Regions from separate parts of the Streptomyces sp. RFCAC02 genome, predicted to be linked through region 3. Evidence: riboswitches for the same ligand, from Rfam matches in the RefSeq annotation. Region 3 holds a riboswitch; each other region holds the start of a gene.
The links. Region 3 has a riboswitch for thiamine pyrophosphate ahead of thiC (phosphomethylpyrimidine synthase ThiC). Riboswitches for the same ligand answer to the same signal wherever they lie in the genome.
Positions count from the first base shown of each region.

Region 1: linked by a shared signal. The riboswitch ahead of EMA09_RS22085 (thiamine ABC transporter substrate-binding protein) and the one ahead of thiC (phosphomethylpyrimidine synthase ThiC) in region 3 are both predicted to bind thiamine pyrophosphate.
Region 2: linked by a shared signal. The riboswitch ahead of thiO (glycine oxidase ThiO) and the one ahead of thiC (phosphomethylpyrimidine synthase ThiC) in region 3 are both predicted to bind thiamine pyrophosphate.

Region 1 covers NZ_SAUH01000001.1:4,744,104-4,750,092, forward strand. The annotation lists gene EMA09_RS22080 (DUF6531 domain-containing protein) at 1-3,551, opposite strand, end outside; TPP riboswitch at 3,685-3,790, shown strand; gene EMA09_RS22085 (thiamine ABC transporter substrate-binding protein) at 3,829-4,911, shown strand; gene EMA09_RS22090 (iron ABC transporter permease) at 4,908-5,989, shown strand, end outside.
Region 2 covers NZ_SAUH01000001.1:1,147,418-1,153,406, reverse strand. The annotation lists gene EMA09_RS05200 (thiazole synthase) at 52-900, opposite strand; gene thiS (sulfur carrier protein ThiS) at 906-1,106, opposite strand; gene thiO (glycine oxidase ThiO) at 1,142-2,332, opposite strand; TPP riboswitch at 2,324-2,435, opposite strand; gene EMA09_RS05185 (FAD-dependent oxidoreductase) at 2,538-3,749, shown strand; gene EMA09_RS05180 (Rv2175c family DNA-binding protein) at 3,824-4,189, shown strand; gene thiE (thiamine phosphate synthase) at 4,307-4,942, shown strand; gene metF (methylenetetrahydrofolate reductase [NAD(P)H]) at 5,009-5,935, shown strand; gene EMA09_RS05165 (hypothetical protein) at 5,957-5,989, shown strand, end outside.
Region 3 covers NZ_SAUH01000001.1:3,163,578-3,169,566, forward strand. The annotation lists gene EMA09_RS14785 (MarR family transcriptional regulator) at 1-367, opposite strand, end outside; gene pip (prolyl aminopeptidase) at 424-1,365, shown strand; gene EMA09_RS14795 (SDR family oxidoreductase) at 1,443-2,189, shown strand; gene thiC (phosphomethylpyrimidine synthase ThiC) at 2,266-3,918, opposite strand; TPP riboswitch at 3,911-4,021, opposite strand; gene EMA09_RS14805 (YibE/F family protein) at 4,255-5,436, shown strand; gene EMA09_RS14810 (DUF5326 family protein) at 5,402-5,614, opposite strand; gene EMA09_RS14815 (cupin domain-containing protein) at 5,767-5,989, opposite strand, start outside.

The DNA.
Region 1 (5,989 bases), 1.6 Mb from region 3:
GGTGTGGTGGTGGAGGTGAGACGGTCCTCGGCGTCCCAGGTGTACCGCCAGGCGGTCGGAGAGCCCTCGCGGCGCCGTTCCACGATGCGGCCCTCCGCGTCGTGGGTGCAGTGGAACCCACCGGCGCGCACCAGGCGCGTGCCGTCGAGGACGCGGGGGCCTGCGGCGGTGTCGTCGTGGTGGGCGGTGGACCAGTCGGCGTGGGTCTGGTTGCCGGCCGCGTCGTAGGCGTACCGCTCGTGCCGGTCCGGAGCGTCCACAGCGGTGACGCGGCCCTCGGCATCTGCCGTGAGGACGGCCGTGCCGAGGATGTCGTCCCCGACGGTGACGGGGCCGCGCCCGGCGCCGTACGACCAGGTGCGGCGGTGGGTGGTCCGGTCCGCGGCCGTGACCGTCTGGCCGGTGCGGCGGGCCAGGGCGTCCCACTCGTGGGCGATCGTGGCGCCCGTGTCGAGCGTGCGGAGGGTCTCGCGGCCGGCGGCGTCGTGGGTGAGGCGGAGGGTACGGGTGCCGGAGGTCATGGCGGTGGGGGCGCCGGCCGTGTCGTAGGCCCAGGCAGTGCGGTGGCCGGACGGGGTGGTTCTGGCCAGGACGCGACCGAGGGGGTCGTACGTCTGCGTGACCTTGGAGCCGGCGTTGGTCTCGGCGGTGACGCGGCCCAGGGCGTCGCGCTCCTGGCGGACCTCCGAGCCGGGTCCGGTGGCGCGGACGATCCGGCCCGCGGCGTCGAACGCGAAGTCCGTGCGGACGCCGTCCACGTCCTTGGCGGTGACCCGGCCGAGCGCGTCGTGCTGGTGGGTGACGGTCTGGCCGAGCGCGTTGACGCGGGCGGTCAGGCGTCCCGCGGCGTCGTGCCGGTAGGTGACGGTCCGGCCGTCGAAATCGTTTTCCGAGACGAGGCGGCCTGCGGCGTCGTGCCGGTAGGTCCATGTCCTGCCGTCGGGGCCGGTCACCCCGATGACGCGCAGCTCGGTGTCGTGGGTGAAACGATGTACCGCGCCGCCGGGCTTCGTCTCCGTCACGGTCACGTCGAACGGGCCGTACGTGTAGCGGGTCGTGGCGCCGGACGGGTCGGTGTGCGAGAGGCAGTTGCCCTCGGCGTCCCAGGTCCACGTCTCGCGGTTGCCGTGCGGATCGGTGTGCCACAGCGGTGAGCCGTCCGTCGTCCAGCCCATCTGGTGCACCGCGCCGAGCGGGTCTGTGATGCTCACGGGCCTGCCGAACGCGTCCCGCTCGTAGCGCACCGTCCCGCCCGACGGATCGGTCACGGCCATGGTCAGGCCGGCCGCGTCGGTCTCCGTGCGGGTGGTGCCGCCGAGGGGATCGGTGACGGACGCCAGCCGGCCGCCAGGCGCCCAGGACCAGCGCGTGACGTGTCCCGCCGGGTCCGTGAGGGCGGTCGGGTTGCCGTGGTCGTCGTACTCCTGGCGCCAGGTCGTGCCGTCCGCCTCGACGGCCAGCGTCTGCTGCCCGGCCGCGTTGTACTCGGCGCTCAGGACGGCCCCGTCCGGGCGCACCATGCCGGTCATGTCGCCGTTGTCGTCGTAGGAGTAGGCGGTGGTGTGGCCGAGAGGATCGGTGATCGACAGGAGGCGGTCGTAGCGGTCCGTGGTGCGGTGCATCGTTCCACCGAGCGGATCGGTCTCGGCGACGAGCTGGTAGCAGTCGTTGAACTGGTAGACGGTGGTGTGGCCGAGGGAGTCCGTGAACAGCGTGCGGTGGTGGGCCTCGTCGTACTCGACGGTGCTGGCCAGGAACCCGCCGGTGCCGTCCGTGGCGACACAGCGGCCCGCTTCGTCGTAGGTGTATCGGTACACCATGCCGTTGCGGTCGGTCCAGCCGGTGAGCCGGCGGCGTCCGTCGTACGTCAGGCGCAGCGGACGGTCGTGCTCGGGGTCGTGGACCGCCGCCAGGTTGCCGCGCTCGTCGTAGGCGTAGCGGCGCAGGAGGGGCCGGTCGGGGGCGCTGAGGAGGCGGAGTTCGGTGACGCGTCCGTCGTGCGTGGTGATGCCGACGTGGTACCCCGCGTCGTGGACCAGGCCGGTCGGGGCGCCCTGCTCGTCGTACGTGACGCTGATCCGGTTGCCGTTGCGGTCGGTCAGGGCGGTGAGGGGGAGTTCGCCGCCCAGGCGGCCGGGGATGGGCGCGAAGTGCAGCGTGTGGCCGGTCGCGCGATCCGTGACGGTGAGCGGGCTGCCCGGCCCGTCCTCCCAGGCCAGGGCGTGACGGGGGCCTTCCACGGGCATGACCGGGGCGTCCGGCAGCGGGCGCGGGTAGTACAGCGTCATGCCGTCCTCGGCACACAGGCGCACGCCCTCCGCGTCGAGCACGAGCCGCTGGTCGAGGGTCGAGGCCCAGGAGCGGCCGAACCACGTACCCGAACGGACCGAGCTGCGGTGGTGGCGCCGCAGGACGAGCGGCAGCACACCGGGCAGGTCGACGTCCGTCGCGGACAGGACGACCTCACCCGTCGCCATGTCGATCGGGTCCGTGCGGCAGGTCAGGCCGCGGATGTCACGGCCCGCGCGCCGGATCGCGGGGCCGAGGCCACGCACGCCGGCCGACAGGCCGCGCATGCCGGTACGGGCGGCGGCGAGGCCGCCCTTGAGCCCCCGGGCGAGGCCGCCGAGGGTGGTGATGCCCTTCATGCCGGGGATGCAGTCGAGCAGCGCCAAGCCGACGTCGAGGAGGCCTGCCCTGCCCTGGCTGTACTTGATCAGTGTGTCGGCGAGGACGACGAGGGCGGCGGCGAGGACGACCCAGGCCAGCGGCCCGCCGATGATCATGACGACGATGCCGAGGACGGCGACGACCACCTTGCAGACGTCGACGATCGTGTCCCAGTTCTCCGACACCCAGTGGAAGGCGTCCTCCCACCACTTCCGGTTGTGGATGCCCGCGTCGGACGCCTCGTCGATGTCGCGGGCCGCGTTCCGGGCCGCCTCCTCGCGCATCTCCTTCGCCTGCTCGGCCAGCCGGCGCGCGGCGGTGAGACGTTCCTGCGCGTCGTCCACCCGGTCGCGCGCCGCGTGCCTGGCCGTCTCGGCCGCCGTCCGCTCGCGCGTCGCGGCACGCACCTCGCTGTCGTCCGGCGGCTCGGCGTCCGTCCGTTCGCCCGCACGCTCCAGACGGTTCACCTCGTCCCTGGTCTGCCAGACCTGCTCCCAGGCGGCGTTCAGGTCGGCCTGGGCCGCGGTGAGGTCGGCCTGCGCGGCGACGGCACGTTCCAGCGCGCGGTCGGCCTGGCCCTGCGCGGTCTCCAGCTTCGGCCAGTAGGTGTGGAGCGCCTGCGCGCACAGGTCGTAGGAGTTCTGGAGCTTGGTGAGGTTGTCCGGGACGCCGTCGAACTCGTCGCGGAACGCCTCGGCCGACAGCCCCGACCAGTCCTGCACGGCGCGGTCCCCGGCCATGCCCCTGATCTTCCCCAGCGCCTCGCCGACATCGTCGGCGAACGTCTGCAATTCGTCTGCGAGAGTGCGAACGTCGGCCGGGTCGCCAGGAGTTGGGTCCGAGTCCATGCCCAGGGGCGACCAGTCGGAAGCTCGTGCCATGTGCGTATCCCTGACGTGCTGGGCGAATGTGCTGAGGCGAACATACCTTCGCCCCCGATCCGTCCTTTCGGGTGGCACCCGTCCGGCTGATATTGTTGCGTGACGAGTACACAATCAGGACACACCGTCCACGACATTCCGACAGGGGAGCGCTCGCAGCGCTGAGAGTGCGGCATCGGCCGCAGACCCTCGAACCTCGCCCGGGTCATGCCGGGTAGGAAGTTCGGATCACTCTCTCGTGCCTGCCTGCGCGCGCCCGCGCGGAGAAGGCAGCATCATGAAGCGCACCGCGATGTCCCGCCCGGCTCTCGGGGCCGCCGGGCTGGTCCTCGGCCTCGGCCTGGTCACCGCCTGCGGTGGCGACGACGCCGGGGAGCAGGGCGACGGCGGTTCGAAGGACGTCACGCTCGTCACGCACGACTCCTTCGCGATCTCCGACGACGTGCTCGCCGAGTTCGAGCGGCAGAGCGGCTACACGGTGCACATCGTGCGCGGCGGCGACGCGGGCGTCGTCGTCAACCAGGCCGTGCTCTCGCAGGGCGCCCCCCAGGGCGACGTCCTCTTCGGTATCGACAACACGCTGCTGTCCCGCGCGCTGGACGAGGACGTCTTCACGCCGTACGAGCCGGCCGGGATCGACGCCGTCCCCGCCGACCTGCGCCTGGACGACGAGAACCGGGTCACCCCCGTCGACACGGGTGACATCTGCGTCAACTACGACCGCGCCTGGTTCGCCGACCACGGCGTCGAACCGCCCGCCACCCTGGAGGACCTGGCCGACCCCGCCTACCGCGACCTCCTCGTCGTGGAGAACGCCGCCACCTCGTCGCCCGGCCTCGGCTTCGTGCTGGCGACCGTCGCCGCCTTCGGCGAGGACGGCTTCGCGGACTACTGGGAGCGGCTCGCCGACAACGGCGTGGAGGTCGTCGACGGCTGGGAGCAGGCGTACAACGAGCGCTTCTCCGGTGCCGGGCAGGGCGGCGACCGGCCGCTCGTCGTCTCCTACGCGTCCAGCCCGCCCGCCGGCGTCGTCTACGGCGGTGACGAGCGTCCCGACGAGGCCCCCACCGGCGTCGCGACGGGAACGTGCTTCCGGCAGATCGAGTTCGCCGGCCTGCTGGACGGCGCGGAGAACCCCGAGGGCGGCCGCGCGCTCCTCGACTTCCTGATCGGCCGGGAGTTCCAGGAGGACATGCCGCTCACGATGTTCGTGCGCCCGGTGCTGCCTGACGCGGCGCTGCCGGAGGAGTTCACGCGTTACGGAGCGGTCGTCGACGACCCGTACAGCATGGCGCCCGAGGAGATCGCCGAGGGCCGCGACGGCTGGATCGACACCTGGACCTCCGCGGTTCTCGGATGACGCCGGCCGGACGCGCCGCAGTCGTACGGGCCGCGCTGCTCGCGGTGCCTGTGGCCTTCCTCGCCGTCTTCTTCGCCTACCCCGTGACGGCGATCGTCGGGCGCGGGCTGCGGGAGGACGGTTCCTGGCAGCTCGGCCGTGCGGCGGAGATCCTGGGGGACGGCGACACGGTGCGGGTGCTGTGGTTCACCGTCTGGCAGGCCGCCGCCTCGACCGTGCTGACGCTGGTGCTCGCGCTGCCGGCGGCGTGGGCGTTCGCGCGGCTGCGGTTCCCGGGGCGGCGCGTACTGCACGCCGCGGTGACCGTGCCGTTCGTACTGCCCACCGTCGTGACAGGAGCGGCGTTCCTCGCGCTCGTGGGCCGGGGCGGGCTGCTCGACGACTGGTGGGGCGTACGGCTCGACAACTCGGTGTGGGCGATCCTCCTCGCCCACGCCTGCCTCAACTTCGCCGTCGTCGTCCGCACGGTCGGCGGGCTGTGGGGCCAGCTCGACCCGCGCCAGGAGGAGGCCGCCCGCGTGCTCGGCGCCTCGCCACGGGCCGCCTGGCTGCGGGTGACCCTGCCCGCCCTGACCCCGGCCGTGGCGTCGGCGGCGGCCATGGTGTTCCTCTTCACCTTCACGTCCTTCGGCGTCGTGCAGATCCTCGGCGGACCGCGCAACGGCACGCTGGAGGTCGAGATCTACCGGCAGACCGCCCAGTTCCTCGACCTGCCCGCCGCTGCTGTCCTCACGCTGCTGCAGCTCGCACTCGTCGCGGCCATGCTCATCACCCAGTCCGTCCTGGCCCGCCGCCGCGAGACGGCCCTCTCCCTGACGGACGCGGACCGTACGGCCCGCCCGCCGCGCGGCGCAGCGCAGTGGGCAGTGCTGGGGACCGTCCTCACGGTCATCGCGCTGCTGCTGCTCCTCCCGCTCGCCGTCCTGGTCGAACGCTCCCTGTCCGTCCCCACTGGGGGCTACGGACTGGCCAACTACCGTGCGCTCTTCTCCACCGACGGCGGCACCTTCGCCGTCGAACCCTGGACCGCGGTCGGTACGTCCCTGCGCTACGCCGCCATGGCCACGGTCATCGCCCT
Region 2 (5,989 bases), 2.0 Mb from region 3:
GGTCGAGGCACGGGCCTGGCACTTCCCCCCACCAGGTGCCCGGATGCTATATCAGTGCGTAAACGCCGGTCGTTCGGGATCGAGGTCCGCGACCCCGTCCGCCGGCGACGAGGCCGTCGCGAAGTGCCGGCGCGGGATCCGCCCCGCCCGCCACGCCAGCCGTCCCGCTTCCACCGCGTGCCGCATGGCCTCCGCCATCAGCACCGGACGCTGCGCCCGCGTCACGGCGGAGGCCAGCATCACGCCGTCGCAGCCCAGTTCCATCGCCAGCGCCGCGTCGGACGCCGTGCCCGCGCCCGCGTCCAGAATGACCGGGACACACGCCCGCTCGGTGATGAGCCGGAAGTTGTGCGGGTTGCGGATGCCGAGCCCGGACCCGATCGGCGAGCCGAGCGGCATGATGGCGGCGCAGCCCGCGTCCTCCAGGTGCCGCGCGACCACCGGGTCGTCGTTCGTGTACGGGAGGACGGTGAACCCGTCGTCCACCAGCGTCTCCGCGGCCTCCAGGGTCGCCACCGGGTCGGGCAGCAGCAGCCGTTCGTCGGTGACGACCTCCAGCTTCACGAGGTCCGTCTCCAGCGCCTCGCGGGCCAGCCTGGCCGTGAGCACCGCCTCGCCCGCCGAGTAGCAGCCGGCGGTGTTCGGCAGCGGCCGGATGCCCAGCTCCCGCAGGACCGAGAGCACCGACCCCTGCACGCCCGGGTCCAGCCGGCGCATCGCGACCGTCGTCAGCTCCGTGCCGGACGCCGCCAGCGCGTCCCGCAGGACCGCCAGGCTCGGCGCACCGCCCGTGCCCATGATCAGACGGGACGTCAGGCGCAGCGGGCCGAGGACCAGCGACTCGTCGGCGCCCTCCCCGGGACCGGCGGCACCGGCCGGCGCGGTGACGGACTCGGACACGTGGATCAGCCTCCCTGGACTGCGGTCAGGATCTCGACGCGGTCGCCGTCGCCGAGGGGTGTGCCGGGCCACAGGGCGCGCGGCACCACGGACTCGTTGACGGCGGCGGCGATGCCGGACGGCGCCGCGCTCAGCTCCGCGACCAGCGCGGCGAGCGTCGTGCCGGCCGCGACCGTGCGCCGCTCGCCGTTGACGCGGACCGTCACGCCCGTGGGCGGGACGGCCTCCTGCGGACCGGTGTTCACGCCGGTACCTCCCGGTGGTCGTGGCTGAAGCGTTGTGCGCTGAACGGCCGGGCGTAGTCCGGCAGTTCTCCGGTCGTGAGGGCGACGGCCATGGCCTCGCCGGTGATGGGCGCGAGCAGCACGCCGTTGCGGTGGTGGCCGGTCGCGAGGAAGAGCCCGGGGAGCGCCGTCGGCCCGAGCAGCGGCGCGTTGTCCGGGCTCGTGGGCCGCAGGCCCGCGCATGTCTCGGCGAGCGGCAGTTCCGTGAGCCCCGGCAGCAGTTCGCGGGCGTCGCGCAGGAGCTGGTACACGCCGCCCGCCGTCACGGACGTGTCCCACCCCTGCTCCTCGACGGTCGCCCCGACGACCAGCTCGCCCGAGGCGCGCGGCACCAGGTAGACCTGCTCGCCCCGCACCACGGCGCGCACCGTCCGCGACAGGAACGGCGCCCCGCCGCCCGACGGCATCCGCAGCCGCAGGATCTGGCCCTTCACCGGCCGCACCGGCACCGCCACCGACGGCGGGATCCCGTCGAGACCGGCGCTGCGGCTGCCGCCCGCGAGCACCGTGCGGTCGGCCGCGAGCACCGTGCCGCCGTCGAGCCGTACGCCGGCCGCGCGGTCGCCGCGCACCACGAGGCCGGTGGCCGTGGCGTTCACGAAGGACACCCCGGCACGTTCGCACGCCGTGAGCAGTGCCGCCACCAGCAGCCGCGGGTCGGTCTGGTGGTCGCCGTCGACGCGCAGTCCGCCGCGCACACCGGGCGCCAGCATCGGTTCGAGCCGGCGGCACTCACGGCCCGTCAGCCACTGGGTGTCCAGACCGCACCGCCGCTGCAGCGCGTGCAACTCCCGCAACTGCGCCCGGTCGTCCGCGTCGAGCGCCACCTGGAGCGTGCCGCAGGCCCGGTACGCGATGTCCGTGCCGGTCGCCTCGGCCAGCTCGGCGGCGAACTCCGGATAGCGCCCGGCCGACGCCAGATTGAGGTCGAGCAGCGCCTCCTCGCCGTGGTGCAGCTCGGTGACCGCCGCCAGCATGCCGGCCGCCACCCGCGCCGCGCCGCCGCCGGGCCGCGGATCGACCAGGGCGGTGCGCAGACCGCGCCCGGCGGCGCGCCACGCCGTCACCAGCCCGATCAGGCCGCCGCCGACGACCGCCGCGTCGTACACGGTCCCGTCGCCGTCGCCGCCGTGGGAACGCAGGTCCACGCGACTCCTCCCTTCGCCGGCATGACCCGGATCAGGTTCGTACGGTCGGAGGCCGCCCGCCTCCCTCTCAGCCCGGTGCGCCGGGCTCCCGTGGGTGTCTTGAGTCTGACTCGCCGTTCAGCGTAGTACGCGCTCCCGCCGGGCGCGGACCGCCCCGCTCCGCGGCCGCCGTAGGCCGCCGTAGGGTGGTCGCCGTGATGAAGCGATGAAGCGGCACGTCGTGATCGCGGGCGCCGGGCTCGCCGGCGTCCACACCGCGGCCCAGCTCCGCGAACAGGGCTGGCAGGACGCCATCACCCTGCTCGGCGCGGAGGACCACGCCCCGTACGACCGGCCGCCCCTGTCCAAGGCCGTGCTGCTCGGCACCGCGACCCCCGCCGACCTCGGCCTCGGCGTCGACCTCGACGCCCTCGGCGTCACCCACCTGCCCGGCCGCACCGCCACCGCCCTGCGCCCCGGCGACCGCGTCCTCGACACCGACGCGGGGCCGCTCCCGTACGACCACCTCGTCATCGCGACCGGCGCCATGGCCGTCACCCTGCCCGGCACCGGGGGCACACCGGGCACGCACGTCCTGCGCACGCTGGACGACGCCCGCCGGCTGCGGCCCGTCCTGGAGAGCCGCGGCAGCGTCGTCGCCGTCGGCGCCGGGTGGATCGGCGCCGAGGCGGCCACCGCCGCGGCGGCGGCCGGCAGCCCGGTCACCGTGGTCGAGGCGGCCCCGCACGTCCTGGCCGGCGCGCTGCCGCCCGCCGTCACCGAACCCATGCGCGCCTGGTACGCCGAGGCCGGGGCGACGCTGCTCACCGGCCGCGCCGTGACGGGAGTCCGCGCGGGCGAGGTCGAACTGGCCGACGGCACCGTCATCGGCGCCGACGCCGTCCTCGTCGGCATCGGTTCACGCCCCGCCACCGGCTGGCTCGCCGGCTCCGGCGTCCCCCTCGCGGCGGACGGCTCGGTCGCCGCCGACGCCGCGCTGCGCGCCGGGCCGCCCGGGGTGTGGGCGGTCGGGGACTGCGCGTCGTTCCCGTCGGCGCGGTACGGGCGGCGGCTCCTCGTCCACCACTGGGACAACGCCCTCACCGGTCCGCGCACCGTCGCCGCCGGCATCCTCGGCCGGGCGGCGGCGCACGACCCGGTGCCGTACTTCTGGTCCGAGCAGTTCGGCCGGTACGTCCAGTACGCCGGCCGGCACGGCGACGGTGACGTCCTGCTGCGGCGCGGCGACCCGGACGGCGGCGACCGCGCCTGGAGCGCGCTGTGGCTGCGGCCCGACGGCACGCCGACCGCCGTCCTGGCCGTGGACCGCCCCCGCGACCTGGCGCAGGGACGCCGCCTCGTCGAGCGCGGCACCCCCCTCGACCCGGACCGCGCGGCGGACCCCGCGACGCCCCTGAAGGCGGCCGCCGCGCGCTGAGCGGCGGCGCAGCGCGTCCCCCGCGAGGAGGGCTCCCGCTGACGACTGTCGGTGCGGGATGGCACGCTGGTCGTGTGACCGAGATTGATGCCAAGACCGACGCCCTCGTCCCCGCCTGGCTCACCCTGCCCGACATCGCGGAGTCCCTGGGTGTCGAGGTGACCCGCGTCCGCCAGTTGGTCAAGGAGGGCCAGCTCATCGCCGTCCGCCGTGGCGAGAACCGCGCGCTCCACGTGCCCGCCGCCTTCATCGACGGCGACCGGGTCGTGAAGGGCCTCAGCGGCACCCTCACTCTGCTGCGCGACGACGGGTTCACCGACGAGGAGATGCTGGAGTGGCTCTTCACCCCTGACGACACCCTGCCCGGCACCCCGGCGCAGGCCCTGCGGGAGAATCGCGGGACGGAGGTGAAGCGCCGGGCGCAGGCGCTCGCCGTCTGACCGCCCGACCAGGCCGGCGCGCGGAGGACCGGCACGGTTCCCCGCGCGCCGCCACCCGTACGACCGCGCACCGCAGACCGCACCACCGCCCGCCACAGCACCGCCCGGGGGACCCGCATGCTCGCCGACGCCCGTCTCTACCTGTGCACCGACGCCAGAAAGCGGCAGGGTGACCTGCCGGAGTTCCTCGACGCGGTCCTCGCCGCGGGCGTCGACATCGTGCAGCTCCGCGACAAGGGCATGGAGGCCGCGGAGGAGCTCGACCACCTCGCCGTGTTCGCCGACGCCTGCCGCCGCCACGGCGCGCTCCTCGCCGTGAACGACCGGGCCGACGTCGCCCACGCCGCCCGGCCCGACATCCTGCACCTCGGCCAGGGCGACCTGCCCGTGCCGGCCGCCCGCGCGATCCTCGGCGACGGCGTCCTCATCGGCCGCTCCACCCACACCCCGGCCGAGGTCGACGCCGCCGCGGCGGCGCCCGGCGTCGACTACTTCTGCACCGGCCCCTGCTGGCCCACGCCCACCAAGCCGGGGCGGACGGCGCCCGGCCTGCCGCTCGTGCGGCACGCGGCGGCCCTCGCGCCCGCCAGGCCGTGGTTCGCGATCGGCGGCATCGATGCGGGCAATCTCGACCAGGTCCTCGACGCCGGCGCCCGCCGCGTCGTCGTCGTGCGGGCCATCACCGAGGCCGACGACCCCGGGAGCGCGGCCGCCGCGCTCGCCGCCCGGCTGCGCGAACGCGCCGGCGCCTGATCCCGTACGCCGTCCGGCCTGCGGACAGCACCCGCCGCGGCCCGCTCCGGTCGGTAGCCTGCAAGCATGGCCCTCGGTATCCCCAGCACGGCGGCGGACCGGGCGCGCACCGTGCGTGACCTGCTCGCCACGGGCGCCCGTTCGTATTCGTTCGAGTTCACCCCGCCGAAGACGGAGCAGGGCGAGCGCACCCTGTGGAACGCGATCCGCCGCGTCGAGGCCGTCGCGCCGATGTTCGTGTCCGTGACGTACGGCGCGGGCGGCTCGTCCCGCGAGCGCACCGTCCGGGCGACCGAGCGGATCACCACCGAGACGACGCTCACGCCCGTCGCCCACCTCACCGCCGTCGACCACTCCGTCGCCGAACTGCGCAACATCATCGGCCAGTACGCCGCCGCCGGCATCCGCAACATGCTGGCCCTGCGCGGCGACCCGCCCGGCGACCCGATGGGGGAGTGGACCCCGCACCCCCGGGGCGTCCGGTACGCGGCGGAACTCGTCAGCCTCATCAAGGAGTCGGGCGACTTCTGCGTCGGCGTCGCCGCGTTCCCCGAGATGCACCCGCGGTCCACCGACTGGGAGACCGACGTCCGGCACTTCGTCGCCAAGTGCCGCGCCGGCGCCGACTTCGCGCTCACCCAGATGTTCTTCTACCCCGAGGACTACCTGCGCCTGCGGGACCGGGTGGCCGCGGCCGGCTGCGACGTGCCGATCATCCCGGAGATCATGCCGATCGCGAACGTCCGCCAGATCGAGCGGTTCAAGCAGCTCAGCAACGCCACGTTCCCCCCTGAGTTGGAAAGACGGATCCTCGCCGTCAAGGACGATCCGTTGGCTGTACGCTCGGTCGGGATCGATTTCGCCACGGAGTTGTGCGCGCGGCTGCTGGACGAGGACATCCCCGGACTCCACTTCGTCACGCTCAACACCACGCTCCACTCCACGGCGACGCTGGACGTCTACAGGAATCTCGGTCTGCACACGCGGACGTGAGGCCCGCTGAGAGGGGCGTACATGGGCTGGACGGTCCTCTACATCGCGTTCGGA
Region 3 (5,989 bases):
CCAGCGCCGCCGCCGCGCGGGCGGTGGCGTCCCACTCGGCGTTCAGCTTCGGCAGCAGGGCCTCGGCGCGCGGGGTGAGGCGGACCATGCGGCGGCGGGCGTCCGTCCCCGCGTCGAGGACGACCAGGCCGTCCTTGGCCATCCGGGCGACGGTCTGGCTGGCCGCGGAGTGCGTGACGCCCGTGGCGGCGGCCAGGTCGCGGATCGACAGCGGGCCGCGCGCGGCGATGGCGCGGATCGGCGCGGAGTACCGGATGCGGAAGCCCGTGATGCCCATGTCCGCCTGGACCGCGGCGATGTCGCCGTCGAGGAGTTCGATGAGGTGCCGGAGGCGGGTGCCGAGGTACGCGGGTCCGGTGGGGTCCATGGGGGTATCGTAACAGCGCTGTATTAGTGCTGTCACAACAGGGAGGGATCTCCGCCATGGAAGAGGCGTACGCGTCCGGGATGCTCGACGTGGGCGACGGCAACCAGGTGTACTGGCAGGTCAGCGGCAACCCGGCGGGCAAGCCGGCCGTCGTCGTGCACGGTGGCCCCGGCTCGGGCATGAGCTACCGGGGCGGCCAGGTGTTCGACCCCGAGCTGTACCGGGTGGTGCGGTTCGACCAGCGCGGCTGCGGCCGCAGCACCCCGCACGCCGCCGACCCGGCCACCGACATGCGGCACAACACCACCCACCACCTCATCGCCGACATGGAGCTGCTGCGCGAGCACCTGGGCATCGACCGCTGGCTCCTGTACGGCGGCTCCTGGGGCTCGACCCTGCTGCTCGCCTACGCGGAGGCCCACCCGGAGCGCGTCTCGGAGATCGTCGTCACGGCCGTGACGACGACACGCCGCTCCGAGATCGACTGGCTGTACCGCGGTGTCGGGCGCTTCTTCCCCGAGGCGTGGGACCGCTTCCTGGAGGGCGCGCCGGGCACGCCGCGCGACGGCGACGTCGTCGGGGCCTACGCGCGGCTCCTGGAACACCCCGACCAGGCTGTGCGCGACAAAGCGGTCGCCGACTGGTGCACCTGGGAGGACACGGTCCTCTCGGGCGAGGTGCCCCCCGGCGGAAGCCCGTACGGCGGCCGCCCGGCGCGCGACAGGATCTCGCTCGTGCGCATCTGCGCCCACTACTTCTCGCACGGGGCGTGGCTGGAGGAGGGCCAGCTCATCCGGGACGCGGGACGGCTCGCGGGCATCCCCGGCTTCCTGGTGCACGGCCGGATGGACATGGGCAGTCCGCTGACGACCGCCTGGGAGCTGGTGAAGGCGTGGCCCGACGCCGAACTGCACGTCACGGAGGCGGCCGGCCACCTCGGCAACGAGGAGACGCGCGCCCGTGTCCGTGCGGCGACGGACCGGTTCGCCGCCCGCTGACGCCGCGCCGCGCGTACCCCGAACGCGATGTCCGGCGACCGCCGGTGCCGTGGCTGCTCCCGGCCGAGGATCGAGACATGAACGAACAGATCTTCGCGGGCCGCAAGGCCCTGGTGACCGGCGGCAGCCGGGGGATCGGTGCCGCGGTGGCCCTGCGGCTCGCGGACGGCGGCGCCGACGTCGCCATCACCTACCTGAGGGATGAGGTGAGCGCGGCCGCCGTGACCGGCGCGGTGGAACGTGCCGGGCGGACGGGCGTCGCGCTCCGTGCCGACGCAGCCGACGCGGACGCCGTCGAGGCCGCGGTGGACGCGGCGGCCGAGCGCCTGGGCGGGCTCGACATCCTCGTCAACAACGCCGCGTCCTACCCGATGGGATCCGTCGAGGACATGGGGCGCGCGGAGCTCGACGCGACGCTCGCGGTCAACGTGCGGGCGCCCTACCTGGCCGCCCGCGCGGCGCTGCGGCACATGGGCGACGGCGGCCGGATCGTGACGATCGGCAGCCAGATCGCGGAGCGCTCGACGTTCCCCGGTCTCACGCTCTACGCCCTCAGCAAGGCCGCCCTGACCGGCATGGTGAAGGGCCTCGCCCGCGACCTCGGCCCGCGCGGCATCACCGTCAACCTCGTGCAGCCGGGACCCACCGACACCGATCTCAACCCCGCCGACAGCCCGCTCGCCGAGACCGTCCGCGGCTTCACCGCGCTGGGGCGGTACGCGTCGCCGGACGAGGTGGCGGCGGCGGTGGCGTTCCTCGCGTCGCCCGACGCGTCGTACACGACGGGGGCCGTCCTCACGGCGGACGGCGGGTTCACGGCCTGACACCCCGTCCGTACGCCACGGCGCGGCCGCCCCCGCCCGGGGACGGCCGCGCCGGCGGTGCGTCAGCCGCCGTCGGTCACTCGGCGACCGGCAGGTAGACGCGGTGGCCCGCCTCGGCGAACTCCGCCGACTTCGCCGCCATCCCGGCCGCCGCCTCCGCCTCGCTGCCGGCCGCCGCGCCGGCGAGCGCGTCCCCGTGCTCGCGCCGGATGTCCTGCGAGATCTTCATGCTGCAGAACTTCGGCCCGCACATCGAGCAGAAGTGCGCCGTCTTCGCCGGCTCGGCCGGCAGCGTCTCGTCGTGGAACGCCCGCGCCGTGTCCGGGTCGAGGGCCAGGTTGAACTGGTCCTCCCAGCGGAACTCGAACCGCGCGTCGGACAGCGCGTCGTCCCACTCCCGGGCGCCCGGGTGCCCCTTGGCGAGATCGGCCGCGTGAGCCGCGATCTTGTACGTGATGACGCCGGTCTTCACATCGTCCCGGTCCGGAAGGCCCAGGTGCTCCTTCGGCGTGACGTAGCACAGCATCGCCGTCCCCCACCACGCGATCATCGCCGCGCCGATGCCCGACGTGATGTGGTCGTACGCCGGCGCCACGTCCGTCGTCAGCGGCCCGAGCGTGTAGAACGGCGCCTCGTCGCACACCTCCTGCTGCAGGTCGACGTTCTCCTTGATCAGGTGCATCGGGACGTGGCCCGGCCCCTCGATCATCGTCTGCACGTCGTGCGCCCTGGCGATCCGGTTCAGCTCGCCCAGGGTCCGCAGCTCCGCGAACTGCGCCGCGTCGTTGGCGTCGGCGATCGACCCCGGGCGCAGGCCGTCGCCGAGCGAGAACGTCACGTCGTACGCGCGGAGGATCTCGCACAGCTCGTCGAAGTGCGTGTAGAGGAAGCTCTCCTTGTGGTGTGCCAGGCACCAGGCCGCCATGATCGAGCCGCCGCGCGAGACGATGCCGGTCTTGCGGCGCGCTGTCAGCGGCACGTACCGCAGCAGCACGCCGGCGTGGACCGTCATGTAGTCGACGCCCTGCTCGGCCTGCTCGATCACCGTCTCGCGGTAGACGTCCCAGGTCAGCTCCTCCGCCCGGCCGCCGACCTTCTCCAGCGCCTGATAGATCGGCACCGTGCCCACCGGCACGGGGGAGTTGCGCAGGACCCATTCGCGCGTGGTGTGGATGTCGCGGCCGGTCGAGAGGTCCATGATCGTGTCGGCGCCCCAGCGGGTCGCCCACCGCATCTTCTCGACCTCCTCGTCGATGGAGGAGGTGACAGCTGAGTTGCCGATGTTGGCGTTGACCTTGACCAGGAAGTTCTTGCCGATCACCATCGGCTCGGACTCCGGGTGGTTGACGTTGACCGGCAGCACGGCCCGGCCCGCGGCGATCTCGTCGCGCACGAACTCGGGCGCCAGCTTCTCCCGGATCGCGGCGAATTCCATCTCCGGCGTGATCTCGCCGGCCCGCGCGTACGCGAGCTGGGTGACGGCCGGCCGGCCGTCGGCGCGGCGTTCGGCGATCCAGTCCGCGCGCAGGGCGGGCAGCCCGGCGCGGACGTCCGTCTCGACGGACGGGTCGGTCCAGGGACCCGACGTGTCGTACAGGGTGACGTCGTCTCCGTTGGTGAGGTGCACGCGGCGGACCGGGACCCGCAGGTCGGGGCGTGAACCCGTCACATACCCCTTGTGCGAGCCGAGTGCGGACACGTCGGACGTGCGTGCGTTCTGCGTGGTCATCAGACCCACTCCCTACGCCGGCATTACCCGGTAACAGGTTCGGCGGTCGGCGCGGCTGCAGCGCCCTCTCAGCCCCGTGCCCGGAGCTCCCGCGATGTGCTTGGTCGCACCCCACACGCTAGCCCGCGCCGGGGTGTGCTGACCAGGGTGCCCCCGGGGCTGCGCGATGATCGGGGCGTGAGCCGACTCGACGACGACACCCCGCCCGCGCCCCGCGACCCGGCGGGCACCCCGTCCGGACGCCGGCGCGACCCCGGTGACCGGCCAGGACCGGGACACGATCACGGGCATGCGCACGGGCACGGGCACGGCCCCGCCACGCCCGTATCGGCGCGGCTGCGGCGGGTGATAGCGGCCGTGCTGATCCCCTTCGCCGCCGCGGTCGCCGCAGGGCTGGTGCTCCTGTGGCCCGGCGGCAGCCCCGAACAGCAGGAACACACGGGCGTCGGCTTCGACCAGCAGACGGAGCACGCCCGTGTCGTCGCCGTCACCGAGCACGCCTGCGAGGACCTCGGCGTGCAGGTGCCGCGCGGCTCGGAGGGGCCGTGCGAGGAGGCGACCGTCGAGGTCACCACCGGCCCGCACAGCGGCCGGCAGTTCACCGAGGTGGTGCCGCCCGACGCGACCCTGCGGTACGAGACGGGCCAGGGGGTCATCGTCGCCTACGCGCCCGACGCGCCGGAGGAGCTCCAGTACAGCGTCCGCGACGTCGAGCGGCAGACGCCCATCCTGCTGCTCGCCGGCATCTTCGCGCTCGCGGTGGTCGCGGTGGGGCGGCTGCGCGGCGTCCTGGCGCTGGTCGGACTCGTCGTCAGCTTCGCGGTGCTGACGCTCTTCATCCTGCCCGCGATCCTCCACGGCTCGAATCCCCTGGTCGTCGCGGTCATCGGCGGCTCCGTCATCATGCTCACGACGCTCTACCTGACCCATGGCGTGACCGCGCGGACCTCCGTCGCCGTCCTCGGCACCCTCGTCTCGCTGCTGCTGATCGGCGTGCTCGGGTCGCTGTTCACCGGGTGGGCCCACCTGACGGGGAACACCGACGAGCAGACGGGTCTCGTCCACAGCCTCTATCCGGGCATCGAGGTGCGCGGCCTGCTGCTCGCCGGCATCCTCATCGGGTCCCTCGGCGTCCTGGACGATGTCACGGTCACCCAGACGTCCGCCGTCTGGGAGCTGAAGCAGGCCGACCCCGGCGCGAGCTGGCTCACGCTGTACCGGTCGGCCATGCGCATCGGGCGCGACCACATCGCCTCGGTGGTGAACACCCTGGTGCTGGCCTACGCGGGCGCGGCCCTGCCGCTGCTCCTGCTGTTCACCATCGCGCGGAGCAGCGTGGGGAGCGTGGCGTTCAGCGAGCTGGTGGCCGAGGAGATCGTCCGCACGCTGGTCGGCTCGATCGGCCTCGTGGCGTCGGTTCCGGTGACGACGTGCCTCGCCGCGCTCATGGTCACGGCCGACAAGGCGCCGCCCGCGGCGGCGCCTACCAGCCGCCGCCGGAGGAGGAGGAAGAGGTGAACTTCCGCACCACGAAGATCAGGATCGCGATGAGCGCGGCCGCGAGGAGGATGCGGAAGACGAGCGAGACCACCCAGGTGATCACCGAGATCAGAAGGCTGCCGAAGACGACGAGCAGGATGGCGGGGATGGCGATCCACCGCACCCACCACGGCAGTCGTGTGAAGGCTTCCTTCATGGCCAGGGGCTCCTGTTTCCGAGAACGTGTCGCCGGGACGCGTCTGCCCCGGCTCTTGCGAGCTTAGGCGCGTCAGGGGGGCGACGGGAGGCTCGGCAGCCCCGGTCCGCCCCTGACCGTTCCCTGACGCGACCCTGAGAGAGCGGGCCGGATCAGCCCTCGGGGGGCGAGAACACGACCATGACGCGCAGGTCCTCCGTGATGTGGTGGAAGCGCGCCGGCACCCCGGCGGGGACGAAGACCACGCTGCCCCGGCCCACCGTCGTGGTCTCCTGGCCGACGGTCATGGACGCCCGTCCGCTGACGACGAAGTTCACGACGTCCTGCCGCTGCGGACCCTGGGAGTCCTGTGCGCCCGCGTCCAGGGCGTAGAGC